DNA from 3 places in the Rhizobium sp. 05L429 genome. Region 3 is predicted to be linked to each of the others. Evidence: riboswitches for the same ligand, from Rfam matches in the RefSeq annotation. Region 3 holds a riboswitch; each other region holds the start of a gene.
The links. Region 3 has a riboswitch for cobalamin ahead of metE (5-methyltetrahydropteroyltriglutamate--homocysteine S-methyltransferase). Riboswitches for the same ligand answer to the same signal wherever they lie in the genome.
Positions count from the first base shown of each region.

Region 1: another riboswitch for cobalamin. It lies ahead of cobU (bifunctional adenosylcobinamide kinase/adenosylcobinamide-phosphate guanylyltransferase); the one in region 3 lies ahead of metE (5-methyltetrahydropteroyltriglutamate--homocysteine S-methyltransferase).
Region 2: another riboswitch for cobalamin. It lies ahead of AC1DNW_RS14415 (ABC transporter substrate-binding protein); the one in region 3 lies ahead of metE (5-methyltetrahydropteroyltriglutamate--homocysteine S-methyltransferase).

Region 1 covers NZ_JBFTNV010000014.1:15,963-21,543, reverse strand. Annotated here, with positions in the region: gene cobN (cobaltochelatase subunit CobN) at 1-461, opposite strand, end outside; gene cobW (cobalamin biosynthesis protein CobW) at 471-1,517, opposite strand; gene cobU (bifunctional adenosylcobinamide kinase/adenosylcobinamide-phosphate guanylyltransferase) at 1,522-2,031, opposite strand; cobalamin riboswitch at 2,487-2,635, opposite strand; gene AC1DNW_RS16450 (chloride channel protein) at 2,843-4,633, shown strand; gene AC1DNW_RS16445 (adenylate/guanylate cyclase domain-containing protein) at 4,709-5,581, opposite strand, start outside.
Region 2 covers NZ_JBFTNV010000011.1:177,765-183,345, forward strand. Annotated here, with positions in the region: gene AC1DNW_RS14405 (arylsulfatase) at 1-1,583, shown strand, start outside; gene AC1DNW_RS14410 (metallochaperone AztD) at 1,826-3,058, shown strand; cobalamin riboswitch at 3,114-3,396, shown strand; gene AC1DNW_RS14415 (ABC transporter substrate-binding protein) at 3,577-4,608, shown strand; gene AC1DNW_RS14420 (iron ABC transporter permease) at 4,605-5,581, shown strand, end outside.
Region 3 covers NZ_JBFTNV010000040.1:29,299-34,879, reverse strand. Annotated here, with positions in the region: gene metE (5-methyltetrahydropteroyltriglutamate--homocysteine S-methyltransferase) at 1-2,260, opposite strand, end outside; cobalamin riboswitch at 2,368-2,573, opposite strand; gene AC1DNW_RS30710 (heavy metal translocating P-type ATPase) at 2,614-4,908, opposite strand; gene AC1DNW_RS30705 (MerR family transcriptional regulator) at 4,979-5,401, shown strand; gene AC1DNW_RS30700 (TIGR03862 family flavoprotein) at 5,440-5,581, shown strand, end outside.

The DNA of each region.
Region 1 (5,581 bases), on a different contig from region 3:
GCCAGAAAGCCTCGCGCATTGGCATCACCACCCTCGATCAGATACCCCCAGAGCGCATTGAGATCATCGAGCGCCACATTCGAAAACGGCGTCAGCCCCGCATCCGGCCGCGCATCCCCCGGCAGCACCGCAATCAGCGCCCCGTTGCGGGCGGCAACCGCATGCAACGCCTCCAGCGCATAATGGAAATAGCTCGCCCCACCCAGCGCCCGCACGATGATCAGCTTCGCATGCCGCGCCGTGCGCTCGATATAGGTATCGACCGACATCGGATGCTTCAGGCTCATCAGGCTCGCAAGCCTCAGCGAATGCCCCGTCACTCCGCCGCCATGAGCCGCGGCGATTGCCGCAAGCTCGGTGTCGGCGGCAGAGAGGAACAGGATATCGCCCGGCGACTGGCCGAGGTCGATGGCCTCGTCCCCGTCGCTGATCGTTCCCTGTTGAGCCAGAAGCAGATGCATCGAAACTCCTTAGACCAGCGCCACGATCGCCTTGCGCACCGCGTCCTGATCCATCTCGTGCAGGCCGATGACGACGAGGCGCGTGCTGCGTGCTTCGCCCGGCGCCCAGGCGCGGTCGAAATACTGGTCGATGCGGGCACCCACGGCCTGCAGCTGCAAGCGCATCGGCTTGCCGGAGACATCGATGAAGCCCTTGAGGCGCAGCACGTCATGCTCGGCGATAATGCGCTTCAGCTTCTCGACGAAACCTGATGTATCGGCGATAGCGCCGAGCTCGACGACGAAACTGTCGAATTCGTCGTGATCGTGCGGCGTACCGTCCTCATGCTCCAGCTCGTGATGGGACTTGCGGTTGACGATATCGTCTTCCGTGCCGATGCCGAGGCCGAGCAGCACGCTTGCCGGCACGTCGCCATTTTTCGCTTCGATCATCACAGGCTTGCGGGCGATGCGCGAGGCGACTTCTCTTTTCACACGGCTAAGGCCGTCAGCGTCGATCAGATCGGTCTTGTTGAGCACGATGAGGTCGGCGCAGGTCAGCTGATCCTCGAAGAGCTCCTCGATCGGGCTTTCATGATCGAGCGATTCATCCTCGACGCGGCGTGCATCGACGGCATCATGGTCATCGGCAAACCGCCCGGCGGCGACGGCCGCGCTATCGACCACGGTGATGACGCCGTCAACGGTGACTTCGCTGCGAATATCCGGCCAGTTGAAAGCGGCTACCAGCGGCTGCGGCAAAGCAAGACCCGAGGTTTCGATGACGATATGATCAGGGCGCTGCTCGCGCTCCAGAAGCTTCGTCATGGTCGGAATGAAATCGTCGGCCACCGTGCAGCAGATGCAGCCATTGGTGAGTTCAATGATATCGTCCTCGGTGCAGTTCTCCGCCCCGCAGCCCTTCAGCACATCACCATCGACGCCGAGATCGCCGAACTCGTTGATGATGAGCGCAATCTTCTTGCCGCCGGCATTGGTGAGCAGGTTGCGGATCATGGTCGTCTTGCCGGCGCCGAGGAAGCCGGTGATTACGGTTGCGGGGATTTTCTGCTGCATGGAACTAACCCTTCATTTTCAGCGGCAGTCCTGCCGCGATAAAATAGACATCCGCGGCTTCTGCCGCGATCATTTGGTGCAGCCGGCCGGCATGGTCGCGGAACTCCCGCGCCATGCGATTCTCGGGCACGATACCGAGACCGACTTCATTGGAAACGATGACGAGCCGCGCCTTTGCCGTAGGAAGCCAGGTGGCAAGGGCGGCGGACTGGGCGGCGATATCGCGCTCGTCCATCATCAGGTTGGTGAGCCACAGTGTCAGGCAGTCGACGAGAACAGCCCTGCCCTCGCCGTCGATGGCGGCAAGGCGTTCGGTCAGATCCAGCGGCTCCTCATGCGTGGTCCAGGAAGGGCCGCGGTCGGCCTTGTGCTGGTCGATGCGCGCCCGCATTTCGTCGTCCCAGGCGCGGCCGGTGGCGATGTAGTGGCGGTCGAGGCCGCTGGCTGTCACGAGGTTTTCGGCAAAGCGGGATTTGCCGGAGCGGGCACCGCCGAGGATGAAGGTGGCGGTCATGCTCGGACGACCCTCGCAGAAAGCGCCGAACACAAGCAAAGCGTCAAATGACAGGAGTACCCTGCGGCCCCCTCATCCGACCCTTCGGGCCACCTTCTCCCCGCGGGGGAGAAGGGGAAACCCCACCGCACCACCAGAGGCAGCGCTGAATCATATCCTTCAGCCAAGACAACCTCCGTGCTGGCAGCGGGTGAATACCCAGAATGGGCATTATGCCCGGCACGGATGGCAGGTCTCCTGGCTCGCAGTTGTCGGCGGCGACCGGGGCGACCGTTTACGGTCGCCCCTGATCGTGCCAGCGGATCTGCCTCGCCTTCCCGGCTGCATCTCGTGAAAAGGCGGACGATTCGTAGAATTGGAGGCGTCCTGCCCCGGCTGATCACGATGCATTTCCAGTGGCTTTTCCGGCACCTGTCCCGCCTTGCCCGCCTGCACCACGCAGGCTGCCGACGCAGCAGTCGAAATGCCGGATGGAAGACCCTGACTGCTCTACAGTCGCGGGGTCGGCTGTGATGAAAGCGCCCGGTTTGGGTCCGCCCCGTCACATTCCCTTTTCATCCGGAAGGCGTAACGCCGATCCGGAACCATCCATTATGTCTATTCATGGTTAGGCCCCCGCCCCCGCCATGTCAATTGGCGCACTGGGTGCATACAGCCCTCATCTCGACTTAGACTACAGATATTATCGTCTTTAATCAAAGGCTTACGTCACAAAAACTTTACGGCCCGGCCGGTATTTCGCCGCAATTGCCGCTCATGCGGATGGCGGCCCCGCCCTTGACCTGCACTCCTGCTGCCTAGTTTCCCCATGATGCTCTCCCGAATGGATATCCGCCGCCTCGGCCCTCTTGGCACAGTCCTCGATCCGGGACGCATGCGCGCGCTCGTCCGACATAGCGAAATGGGCATGGTCTTTGCCGGCGCGCTCGTCGGTATCGCCTCGGGGCTTGCGGTCACCGCCATGAGCTACGTCTCGGAGGAGATGCACAGGCTGATCTTCGGCATCGACGGCACGACGAGGCTCAGCGCCTCGCAGATCGACAACAAGTTCCTGCTGATGGCCGCCCCGGTTGCCGGCGGCATGCTGCTCGGCCTGCTCATCTTCATTCTCGCCAGATGGCGCAAGAAGCCGATGGTCGACCCGATCGAGGCGAATGCGCTGCATGGCGGCCGCCTGTCGCTGACGGACAGCATCCTCGTCGCCATCCAGAATCTTGTCTCCAATGGTTTCGGCGCATCTGTGGGGCTGGAAGCGGGCTATACGCAGCTTGCCGCCGGCATCGCCTCGAAATTCGGGCTGAAGCTGCAGTTGCGCCGCTCCGACATGCGCGTCCTCGTCGGCTGCGGTGCGGCGGGCGCTATCGCTGCCGCCTTCAACGCGCCGCTGACGGGCGCCTTCTATGCCTTCGAGCTCATCATCGGCACCTACACGATCGTCTCTCTGACGCCTGTCGTCGTCGCCGCTCTTGTCGCTACGCTGGTCGCCCGTCTGCTCTCCGGCAGCGATTTCATCATCGATGTCGGCAGCTTCGGCGCGGTCGCCCCGGCCGATTACGTTCCGGCGCTGCTGCTTGGCGCGGTCTGCGCCGGCGTCGGCATCCTCATCATGCAGGGCGTATCCTTCGTCGAGGAGCTGGCGCGCAAAAGCTCCATCGCACTGCCCTTCCGCCCGGCGCTCGGCGGCATCGTCGTCGGCCTCCTGGCGCTGGTCTCGCCGCAGGTGCTGGCCGCCGGCCACGGCGCGCTGCATCTGAACCTCGCCCATGAGATCACCATCCCGGCACTCATCGGCCTGTTTCTGCTGAAATCGGTGGCCTCAGCCGTCTCGATCGGCTCCGGTTTCAGGGGCGGCCTGTTCTTCGCCTCGCTTTTCATGGGTGCGCTGCTTGGCAAGCTCTTCGCCTACTCGGCTCCTTATTTCGCCGATGCAAGCCTGACGCCGGTTATCTATGCCGTCGTCGGCATGAGTTCGCTGGCCGTCGCCGTCATCGGCGGGCCGTTGACCATGACCTTCCTGGCGCTGGAGATCACCGGCGACTTTCCGATCACCGCTTTGGTGCTCGCCGCCGTCATCACCTCCTCGCTCGTGGTGCGCACGACCTTCGGCTATTCCTTCGCCACATGGCGCTTTCATCTGCGCGGCGAAAGCATCCGCAGTGCCCATGATGTCGGCTGGATCCGCAACCTGACCGTCGACAAGCTGATGCGATCGGACGTGAAGACGGCAAAACCCGGAATAACGCTGGACGAATTCAAGCAGGCCTTCCCGATCGGCTCGACGCAGCGCGTCATCCTCGTGGAAGAAGGTGACAAATATGCTGGCCTCGTGCTGGTACCGGAAATCTACGCCAACCCCACCAGCGCGCAGGACGAAGCCCAGCAGCTGACCGATTTTATCCGGTATAAAAACGACTTCCTGCAGCCGCAGATGAACGCCAAACAGGCGGCTGCGATCTTCGACAAGACCGAAAGCGAAGCGCTTGCCGTCGTCAACAACCTCATCGAGCGCAAGGTAATCGGCCAGCTCAGCGAAAGCCACACGCTGCGCCGCTACAGCGAAGAACTCGACCGCCGCCGTCGTGAGGTCTCAGGCGAGATCTGAGGCATTTGCCGCTGAAGTCAGAAACACGCCGCCATTAGAGCTACGCATCAAACTTTCTGAAAATCGATTCCGATTTCAGGCCACTGCCGTAGTAGGTACCGCGAGCTTGAACACGTCCGCCCTCCTCGAAACGCCGCGCAATTCGAACGATCCCAGATGTTCGCAGGCGACACCGCAGGCGGCCGCGAAGCTTTCCGACATCAGAAGGGGCTGGCCGAGTTCGCCGCAGAGTTTCTCGAGCCGCGAGGCCTCGTTGACGGCCCTGCCGATCACGGTGAAATCAAGCCTGCCGCGAGCGCCGACATTTCCGTAAAACACCTCGCCGAGATGCAGGACGACGTCGACGCCGATATCAGGCCCGCCCTCGCGCATCCGCCGACGATTGAGCGCCTCGTTTGCCTCCAGAACATTTCGGGTCGAGGCGAGCGCAGCCATGCAGGCCTTCTCGGGATCCTCGCCGTCTTCACCGCCTGTCGGAAAGATCGCCAATACGCTGTCGCCCATGAACTTGAGGATCTCGCCGGAATTTTCCTCGACATGGCGGCCGATCAGCTCGAAATGCTCGTTCAGAAACCCGGCGATCTCACCGGGTTGATAGACTTCGGTCAACGCCGTGAAGTTTCTGAGGTCAGCAAGCAGGATCGCGGCATTGATGGCGCCTCCCGTTCCCCTCTGGACCTCGCCCGCAAGGATGCGCGCACTCGTCTTAGCGCCTGTATAGACAGCAAGGATGTCCGAGGCGGTTCTCGATGCCGCGATGCGGTAGCAGGCAAGCCCCAGTGCCGGGAAAAGCTTTGCGATGATCGTCAGCTGATCGTTGGAAAATCCGCCCGGCCTGTCGCTTGTCAGGGACAGGCTGACCCCGCGCAACGCGGCCTCCTTCGGAAACTCCAGCAGGCTGACCAGATGATCCGTACCGCCGCCAAGCGCGAATTCTGCAAGCTGCGG
Region 2 (5,581 bases), on a different contig from region 3:
TGACCCGGCAAGGGCTCAGCCGCCGCGATCTGCTGGTCGCGAGCACGGCGCTGGCTGCGGCCGGCGTATCGCTATCTGCACCGGCTCCCGCACAGGCGCAACAGGCAACGACCTCAGGAACTGCCGGACGCAAACCGAACATCCTGATGATCATGGGTGACGATATCGGCTGGTTCAACCCGAGCATCTACCACCGCGGCATGATGGGATATCGCACCCCGAACATCGACCGCATCGGCAATGAGGGCGCCATGTTCACCGACTGGTACGGCGAGCAGAGCTGCACGGCCGGCCGCGCCGCCTTCATCACCGGCCAGTCGCCAATCAGGACGGGTCTCACCAAAGTCGGCCTGCCCGGCGCCGATCTCGGCATCCAGCCGGAAGACCCGACCGTTGCCGAATTCCTGAAATCACTCGGTTACGCCACCGGCCAGTTCGGCAAGAACCATCTCGGCGACAAGGATGAATTCCTGCCGACCAACCACGGCTTCGACGAATTCTTCGGCAATCTCTATCACCTCAATGCCGAGGAAGAGCCTGAGAACCCTGATTATCCCAAGGACCCGGAATTCCGCAAACGCTTCGGTCCGCGCGGCGTCATCAAGGCCTCGGCCGACGGCAGGATCGAGGATACCGGACCGCTGACGGTCAAGCGCATGGAGACCGTGGATCAGGAATTCCTGGCCGCCGCTCTCGACTTCATGGATCGCAAGCAGAATGCCGGCACACCCTGGTTCTGCTATTTCAACTCCACCCGCATGCACGTCAACACGCATCTGAAGGCCGATTCCGTCGGCAAGACCGGCCTTGGCGTCTATCCTGACGGCATGCTCGAACATGACGCCATGATCGGCGAACTCCTGAAGAAGCTGGACGATCTCGGCGTCGCCGACAATACGATCGTCGTCTATACCAGCGACAACGGCGCCGAGGTGATGACCTGGCCGGATGGCGGCACCACGCCTTTCCGGGGAGAAAAGGCAACCAACTGGGAAGGCGGCTATCGCGTGCCCACATGCATTCGCTGGCCTGGTGTCATCAAGCCCGGAACGATCCACAACGAGGCCTTCTCGCATTACGACCTGATCCCGACATTCTGCGCGGCGGCAGGCGAACCGGATATCGTGGCGAAATGCCTGACCGGCTATACCGCCGGCACCAAGACGTTCAAGGTGCATCTCGACGGCTACAATCTCATGCCCTTCCTGTCTGGAAGCGTAAACGAGACGCCGCGCCGCGATTTCCTCTACTGGAACGACGATGGCGAATTGGTCGCCGTCCGCGTGCTGAACTGGAAGGTCGTCTTCAAGTCGCAGGATCACACGGGCATCGGCGTCTGGCGCCAGCCATTCACCGAACTCAGGGCCCCGCTCCTCTTCAATCTCCGGGCCGACCCGTTCGAACGCGGCGACGAATCCATCGAATACGAAAAATGGTTCTTCGACCGCGCCTTCGTCATCGTTCCCTCGCAGGCGATCGTCGGGAAATGGCTGCAAAGCTTCGCGGAATTCCCCGTCCGTCAGAAGCCCGCGAGCTTCAATCTCGACGAGGTCATGCAGAAACTGTCGGCGCCGAAGAACTGATTGCAAAACATCACCGCAGCGAGGCGGCCGTCGCGCCGCCTGCTGCAGCCGACGTTCCCCTCCACCGGCAACAGTTCTCACTGCCCGTGCTTGACGTTGCGATCCGGTCACGATGAAAGCCGGCCAAACATCAAACGAGGCCAGCGCCCTAATTTCCCAAAAATCCGACAGCCAGGACTGGACAAGGCAAATGTAACTTTATAACAACGAAGATGTAATGTTATTACATTAAAGGAGATTTCATGTCCCGGCGCCTTTTCGCTGTCTTCGCAGTCGCCACCGCGCTCACCTCCGCCGCCCTGCCATCGGCTTCCCGCGCAGAGGAGGAACAGCAGGAAAGCTGGCGGCTTTTCGTGGCTGATCACAGCCTGCCGGTCGTCCGCGCCATCGATCTTGCGAGCGGCAGACAGATCGGTCGCTTCGATCTCAAGGGCTATGCCGCCCTGTCGCTGAGCGACACCGGGCGCACGGTCTTTGCGGTCCAGGGCGATGAGAATATCGTTCATGTCATCGATACCGGCATTGTCCTTTCCGATCATGGGGAGCATCGCGATCTCGAAGTGACGCCGCCGAAGCTGATCGGCGCGACGATAAAGGGCGAGAAGCCCGGCCATGTCGTGACGCATGGCGATGACGTGGCGATCTTCTACGACCGCACCGACCGCTTCGATCTCCTGAGGGAAAGTAGTCTGCTGCAGGCAAAGCCGGAGCCGAAGGCTTTCAACACCATCGCCGCCCATCACGGCGTCGCGGTGCCGATGGGCAATCACCTGCTGGTTTCAGTGCCGAACATGCAGGCGCCGGTCAAGGAAGGCGAGTTGCCGCCGCGCCTTGGCCTGCGCGTGCTCGACCGTGACGGACAACAGGTGGGCGATGTCGCGCCCTGCACCGGCCTGCATGGCGAGGCGACCTCCGCCCGCCTCGTCGCCTTCGGTTGCGAGGAAGGCGTGCTCGTCGCCCGCCCCGGCGGCACGAAAGGCCCCAAACTGGAGATGCTCGGCTATGGCGCGTCGCTGCCGCAAGGCAAGGTCTCGACCCTGCTCGGCGGGCGCTCCATGCAGTTCTTCCTCGGCAATTACGGGGAGGACAAGGTGGTGCTGATCGATCCCGACAGCACCGAAACACCCTACCGCGTCATAGACCTTCCGACCCGCCGCGTCGATTTCGTGCTCGATCCGGCACGGTTCCAGAATGCCTATATCCTCACCGAGGACGGCAAGCTGCACCTGCTCGATACGGTGAAGGGCGAGATCGTCAGATCGGAAACCGTCACGGAGCCCTACAGCAAGGATGGGCATTGGCGCGATCCGCGGCCGCGGCTGGCCGTGGCCGGCGATAATATCGCCATCACCGATCCTCGCCACAGCCTGATCCGCCTCGTCAGTAGCGAAACGCTGAAGGAAACGCGCACGATCCCCGTCGACGGCCAACCCTTCGCGCTCGTCGCCGCCGGCGGCTCGGGCGCCAGCCACTGAGCGGCTCCGGACCCGGGACACTTTGCATCCGGTGCTTGACGTCGCCCACGGCGGCGTCATAGATCAGGACGACGGTTCCCCGAGGAGAGCTTCGAGGGGATTAATAGGGAACACGGTGCGGACGACCCAAAAGGGACCAAGACCGTGGCTGCCCCCGCAACTGTAAGCGGATTGCTGGTTATATCCCGGAATGTATGGTGCGCCATTCATATCAGGACATGACAAGCGAGCCGGTCACTCCAAGGCCTCAGGGCCATGCCACTGTGCGAAAGCGCGGGAAGGCAGATGACCGACTGACATCCGTGAGCCAGGAGACCTGCCGTCAATCACGATCCAATCAGCCGGGCGGGGATGCCCGGACAAGGAGCAGACATGATTGACCTTAATCCCTGCCGCTTGCCGCATGCGATCCGTCCCGATTGGACCACCCGCCGCTAGCCCTCTCCCTCCACGCTTGGCTCACGCATCTGCGCGCGCCGGCGTCCGCTAGCCCTTTTCCTTCCGATCGAGAGTTTCCAATGCGCCAGTTACTTCCAGGCTTTTCCCTTGCGCTCGGGCTCGCCGGCTTTTGCCTGGCCGGCCTCGCAGCCCCCGCCTTCGCCGCCACCCGATACCCCCTCACCCTTACCAATTGCGGCCAGCCGGTCACGTTCGACAAGGCACCGGCCAAGATCGTTTCGATCGGCCAAGGCATGACCGAAGTGCTCTTCTCGCTCGGCCTTGCCGACAAGATCGCCGGCACGGCCGTCTGGGTCGGCCCGGTCCTGCCGCAATATGCCGACGCCAACAGCAGGATCAAACGACTGGCTGACAATGACCCGAGCTTCGAATCCGTCGTCGGTGTCGAGCCCGATCTGGTGGCTGCCGAATTCGAATGGCATGTCGGTACGCAGGGGTCCGTCGGCAAGCGCGAGCAGTTCAAAGATCTCGGCATCAACACCTATGTCGCGCCTGCCGATTGCGTCGCCAAGATCAACGCCGATGGCGGTGATGGCGTGCGCAAGGAGTTGTTCACGATGGACCTGATCTATCAGGAAATCACCGAACTCTCTGAAATCTTCGACATCAAGGACCGCGGCGACAGGCTGATCGCCGACCTGAAAAAGCGCGAGGCCGATGCCGCCGCATCCGTTGCCGGCGCTGCCGCAAAGAACCTGCCCGTCGTCTTCTGGTTCTCCAGTAAGGAGGTCAAGGGTGATGCCTTCATCGCCGGCAAGAACAGCGCACCGGCCTATATCCTGAAGACGCTCGGCGCGAAAAACGTCGTCAGCACGGAAGAGGAATGGCCCCTCGTCGGTTGGGAAACCATTGCGCAGGCCAATCCCGCTGTCATCGTCATAGCCACCATGGACCGCCGTCGCTATGCCGCCGACGATCCCAAGGTGAAGGTGGATTTCCTGGAGAATGATCCGGTCACCAGTGAACTCGATGCGGTGAAAAACAAGCGCTTCATCATGATGGACGCGCAGTCGATGAACCCGACGATCCGCACGATCGACGGTATCGAAACGCTCGCAAAGGGCATCAAGTCCTTCGGTCTGACGCAGTGAGCCAGGCTGCCTTGCGACAGAGGAAATGGTGGGCGCTCGCCGCGCTCACCATCGCCGCCTTCGTCCTGCTCGGGCTGGTGGTGAGCCTTGCCGTGTCTATAGGCGAGATCGCCATTCCTCTCGCCACCACGGCAAAGGCGGTGTCCAACCGCCTGTTCGGCACGGCATTCGAACTCAGCCGCATTCATCAGGGCATCGTCTGGGATTACCGCCTCAGCCGCGCGCTGGTGGCGGCCAGTGCCGGTGCGTCGCTGGCGCTCTGCGGCACGGTGTTGCAGGCGCTGCTGCGCAATCCGCTCGCCGAACCCTATGTGCTCGGCATTTCGGCCGGCGCCTCTACCGGGGCCGTCTGCGTCATGATATCAGGCTTCGGCTATGGCGTGCTCAGCCTCTCCGCCGGCGCCTTCATCGGCGCCGTCATTGCCTTCCTGCTGGTCGGCATTCTGGCAGCCGGTGTGGGCGGCACCAGCGAGCGCATCATTCTCTGCGGCGTGGCGGGCTCGCAGCTCTTCAATGCGCTGACCTCCTATATCGTCACCACGTCGGCCAATGCAGAACAGGCCCGCGGCGTGCTCTTCTGGCTGTTGGGGTCGCTGAGCGGCGTGCGCTGGCCGGATGTCTATCTCTCCCTGCCGGTCGCACTGACAGGCTTCGTCATCTGCCTTGCCCATGTGCGTGCGCTGGATGCCTTCGCCTTCGGCACGGATGCCGCAGCTTCCCTCGGCATCGCCGTGCGCCGGGTGCAGTTCACCCTGCTCGCCGTCACGGCTACGATGACCGCAAGCGTCGTCAGCATGGTCGGCTCCATCGGCTTCGTCGGCCTCGTCATTCCCCATGCCGCCCGCTTCCTGGTCGGCCCAGCCCATGGCCGCCTGCTGCCGGCGACAGCGCTTGGCGGGGCGATCTTCATGGTCGGCGCCGACATCGTCTCGCGCATCATCATTCCGCAGCAGATCCTGCCGATCGGCGTCGT
Region 3 (5,581 bases):
CCGGGCGCACTTCTTCCCACTTACGGGTCTTCAATCCGCAATCGGGATTGATCCAGAGCTGTCCATCCGTCAGACGCTCGCGCGCCAGCGTCAGAAGCTCGGCCATTTCCTCGACATCGGGAACGCGCGGCGAATGGATGTCATAAACGCCGGGACCGATCTCGTTCGGATATTTATAGCTGCGGAAGGCTTCCAGCAGTTCCATCTTCGAGCGTGAGGTCTCGATGGAAATCACGTCGGCATCCATGGCCGCAATGGCGTCGATAATCTGATTGAACTCCGAGTAGCACATATGCGTGTGGATCTGGGTTTCGTCGGAAACACCGGATGAGCACAGGCGGAAGCTTTCCACCGCCCAGTCGAGATAGGTCTTCCAGTCCACTTTGCGCAACGGCAGACCTTCGCGAAGGGCCGCCTCGTCGATCTGGATCATCGCCGCACCCGCCTGTTCGAGATCAAACACCTCGTCGCGGATCGCCAGCGCGATCTGCCGGCTGACATCGGCGCGGGAGAGATCGTCGCGAACGAAGGACCAGTTGAGGATCGTCACCGGCCCCGTCAGCATGCCCTTCACCGGCTTCTCCGTCAGCGACTGCGCATAGCGCCACCATTCGACCGTCATCGGTACGGGACGGGAAACGTCGCCGAAGATGATCGGTGGACGGACATAACGGGAACCATAGCTCTGCACCCAGGCATGCTGCGTGAAGGCGAAGCCGGAAAGCTGCTCGCCGAAATACTGCACCATGTCGTTGCGCTCGAATTCGCCATGGACGAGCACATCGAGGCCGATTTCCTCCTGCCAGCGGATCGCCGCTTCGGTCTCCTTCTTCAGGAAGGCATCATAATCCGCCTCGCTGATCGCCCCCTTTGTGAAAGCAGAGCGAGATTTGCGCACATCAGCCGTCTGCGGAAAGGAGCCAATCGTCGTCGTCGGGAAAAGCGGCAGCCGAAGCTTTCGATCCTGCAGGCCGGTGCGCTCCGCAAAGTCACTGCTGCGTGTCTTCATCGCCTCGTCGATTGCGGCAACCCGCTGCCTGACCTTCATGTCATGCACGCGCACTGATGCAGCACGCAAGCCAACGGCTCGCGACGCGGCCGCGATCACCTCTGAAGCCGTGCCGGGGTCGCCTAACGCTACAAGTTCGTCCAGCTTCTGGGTCGCGAAAGCGAGCCATGACCTCAGCTCGTCGTCCAGTCCGGTTTCCAACTCCAGATCGATCGGCACATGTAGCAGGGAGCATGACGGCGCGATCTGCAGCCGGTCAGCACCGAAATGCTGGATCAGCGGCTCGATCCTTTTCAGGATCGCAGCCAGATCCGCCTTCCAGATATTGCGCCCGTCGATGACGCCAAGCGACAGCGTCAGGTCGCCGGGCGCATCGAGAAGGGCTTCGATCTGCCGCGGAGCACGAACGAGATCGACATGCAGGCCCGCGACCGGAAGCGCAAGCACCGTCGGCAGGTTGTCACCTATGTCGCCGAAATAAGTGGCAAGCATGATCTTCAGGTTCGGCACCAGCTCATGCAGCGCGCGATAGGCATGTTTCAGCGCCGCCTGCTCTTCTCCCGTTAGATCCAGCACCAGGCACGGTTCGTCGATCTGCACCCAGTCGGCACCGGCAGCACTCAGCTCCGCCAGCACCCTCGCATAGACCGGCAACAGGCGCTCCAGCAGGCTGATCGGCGCAAAACCGTCATCGGTTCCCTTGGCGAGTTTCAGGAAGGTGACCGGACCGAGGATGACCGGCCGGGTGTGTATGCCAAGGGTCTTGGCTTCGATGAAGGCATCGAGCGGCTTGTTTGCCGTCAGCGCAAAGGACTGATCGGGACCGAGTTCCGGCACCATGTAGTGATAGTTCGTGTCGAACCACTTCGTCATTTCCAGCGCCGGCACGCCATGTCCGTGATGGTGCTGATGGCCGCAATCGGCATGCGCCGCATCGCCGGTCGAGCCGCGCGCCATGGCGAAATAGGTATCGAGCGCAACAGGGCCGCCCTTCCAGCCATAGGTCGAAGGAATGGCGCCGACCATGACGGCCGTGTCGAGCACATGGTCGTAAAGCGAGAAATCGTTCGAGGGAATGACGTCGATCCCCTTCTCTTTCTGCAAGGCCCAGTTTTCGGCCCGCAACCGCTTCGCAACATCGAGAAGCGCGCCGCCATCGGATTTTCCGGCCCAATAGTTTTCCAGTGCGAATTTGAGTTCGCGATGCTTTCCGATCCTGGGAAAGCCGAGATTGGCAGTCTTGATGGTCATTTCCTTACCCCGAAGGTTATGGGCAAGGCTGAGGCGCAACGCATCGACGAGATGCGGACACAGGAGTGCCGTCTCGCGCAAAGCGGCACACCGGGACACCCCGCCCGTGGACGTTATCTATCGCGGCAGGTCTCCTGGCTTGCGGGTCATCGACACCATCCAGTCTTCCCAGGCGTCTTCCCAGTGACGTCGAAGGACGGTGTCTATCCGCTTACAGTTGCGGGGGCAGCTTCGGTCTTGGCGATCGCCGCACCGAATTCCCTCTTAGCTTGGGATTGTCTGATCCCAAGAACCAACGATGCGGCAAGCATGCACCCACCGCATCGCAACGTCAAGATCACATAAAGAAATCTTTATATCTTTATACGAAGAAGGCGAAGCGCATTCATCGTCACCAGCACGGTCGCGCCGGTATCGGCGAGGATCGCCGGCCACAGGCCGGTAATACCGACGATGGTGGTGACAAGGAACACCGCTTTCAGCCCCAGCGCGATGGTGATGTTCTGGAAGATATTACGCATCGTCCGCTTCGAAAGGTCAATCATGCGCGCAACGTCGCCGACACGTCCGTGCAGCACGGCCGCATCCGCGGTTTCCAGCGCCACATCGGTGCCGCCGCCCATGGCGATGCCGACATCGGCAGCGGCAAGCGCCGGCGCATCGTTGATGCCGTCACCGACCTTGGCGACGAACAGCCCTTCCTTCTTCAATTCGCCGACGATCCGCTGCTTGTCCTGCGGCAGCAACTCGCCGCGCCAGTCGATGCCGAGATCACCAGCAACGGCAGCGGCCGTGCGCTTGTTGTCGCCGGTCAGCATAATGGCACGCACGCCTGCCGCCTTCAGCGTCGCAAGGCCGCTCTTTGCGTCCTCACGCGGCTCGTCGCGCATGGCGATGAGGCCGGCAGCGACTCCATCGATCAGCAGCACCGAAACACTTTTGCCCGCGCCGTTCAGGACGGCGACCTGCTCATCCTGCTCCGCACTCAGAGCACCACGCTCTCGCGCAGCCGGTGGCGACAGGAGATCGAGCGTCTCGCCGCCCACCTTACCCGTCACACCCTTGCCCGGCAGCGCCTCAAGTTCGAAAGCCGGCGGCATCGGCACACCATCGGCCTTCGCCCGGTTGAGGATCGCCAGCGCCAGCGGATGGCTGGAGCCCTGCTCCAGTACCGCGGCGCGTGACAGCACCTGCGCCTCGGGACGTCCATAGGCAATGATATCGGTCACCTGCGGCTTACCCGCGGTGAGCGTACCCGTCTTGTCGAAGGCAACGGCCGTCACCTTGCCAAGCGACTCCAGAACCGCTCCGCCCTTCATCAGCAACCCGCGACGCGCACCCGCCGAAAGCGAGGCCGCAATCGCCGCCGGCGTCGAAATGACCAGCGCGCAGGGGCAGCCGATCAGCAGGATCGCAAGACCCTTGTAGATCCACTCGCCCCACGCCGCACCCATCAGAAGCGGCGGCAAGGCCGCGACAAGCGCCGCCACGACAACAACGCCCGGTGTATAATAACGCGAGAAGCGGTCGATGAAGCGTTCTGTCGGCGCCTTGGATTCCTGGGCTTCTTCCACAAGCTTGACGACACGGGCAATCGTATTGTCCTCAGCAGCGGCCGTTACACGAATGCGCAGCGCGGCATCGCCATTGACCGTACCGGCGAAGACAGTCTCGCCCGTTCCCTTGCGCACCGGCGTGCTTTCGCCGGTCACCGGCGCTTCGTCGATAGCGCTTTCACCAGACAGGATCGTACCGTCGGCGGAAATCCGATCGCCCGGCCGTACGAGAATGACGGAGCCCACAGCGAGTGTTTCCGCCGGCACTTCCTTCACCTCGCCACCCGTTTCAAGCAGCGCAATCTTCGGCACCAGTGTTGTCAGCGACTGGATGCTGGCGCGCGCCTTGCCGGCCGCAACGCCTTCCAGCAGCTCACCGACAAGGAACAGGAAGACCACCGTCGCCGCTTCTTCGCCGGCATTGATGATGACTGCGCCGACGGCGGCGATTGTCATCAGCATTTCAATCGAAAAGGGAATGCCGGCAAGCGCCGCCATGATGGCGCGCTTGGCGATCGGAACCAGCCCGACCAGCATGGCAATGATGAAGGCATAGGAAGCAATCGATGGCACCAGATGGCCCACCACATAGGCTGCCACCAGTGCCACGCCGGAAAAGATCGTCAGCCGACCCTTCTTGCTCTGCCACCACGGACCCGTCATCGGTCCATGATCATGGCCATGCAGCCCTTCGACTTCCTCCGCGCCATGCGAATGCCCGTGATCGGAATGGTCATGACCAGCATGATCATGATCGCGATCATGGCCTTCATGGGAATGGTCATGATGCTCATGCTTATGCGCATGGTCATGATCGTGATCATGATGTGCGTGATCATGACTACCCTTCGGTTCCTGAACGGGCGCCTTGCCCTTGAGCGGAGCAACGGAATAACCGAGGCCGGTTACCTTCTTCTCGATCGCCTTCAGGTCGCTGCTTCCGTCATGACGCACGGTCATCGTACCTGCCGTCACCGAGACGGCGACATCTTCGACCCCGTCCATGCGCCTGACGGCCGTGTCGATTTTCGTCGCGCAAGCGGCGCAATCCATGCCGCCAACCCGGTACCGTGCCTGTGCTGCTTCACTCATGATCTAAATCCTTGCTTGTAGGCAGCTTCCTTCCTACATCCTCTAGCGACTAGAGGTGCAAGAGGAAATCATGAAAAAGATCACCATCGGCGAGGCGGCACGCCAAAGCGGCGTCAAGGTGCCGACGATCCGCTATTATGAGGGCATCGGCCTGTTATCGGCACCTAGCCGCAGCGAGGGCAACCAGCGTTCCTACGAGCCAGCCGATCTCAACCGCCTCGCCTTCATCCGTCACGCCCGTGAACTCGGCTTCGAGATCGATGCGATCCGCACGCTGCTGCACCTGCAGGACGACCCGGACCAGTCCTGTGCCTCCGCCGATGCCATCGCCAAGGCGCGCCTTATCGAAGTCGAACAGCGCATCCGCAGTCTGAACGCCCTGAAGGCCGAACTGGAACAAATGGTCGAAGGCTGCGGCCATGGCCGCGTCGACCAGTGCCGGGTCATCGAGGTGCTCGCCGACCACGGCAAGTGTGCCCATCCTCATCACTGAGACTTGCGCCAGATCACCTGCCGCGCCAAGAAGGCGTAATGGAACAGAAGACTATCGCGATCATCGGTGGAGGCCCTACCGGCCTTTCGGCTGCCGAAGTGCTGTCCGAAAGCGGCCATGCCGTTTTCATCTATGATGCCATGCCGACCTTCGCCCGCAAGTTCCTGCTCGCCGGCAAGT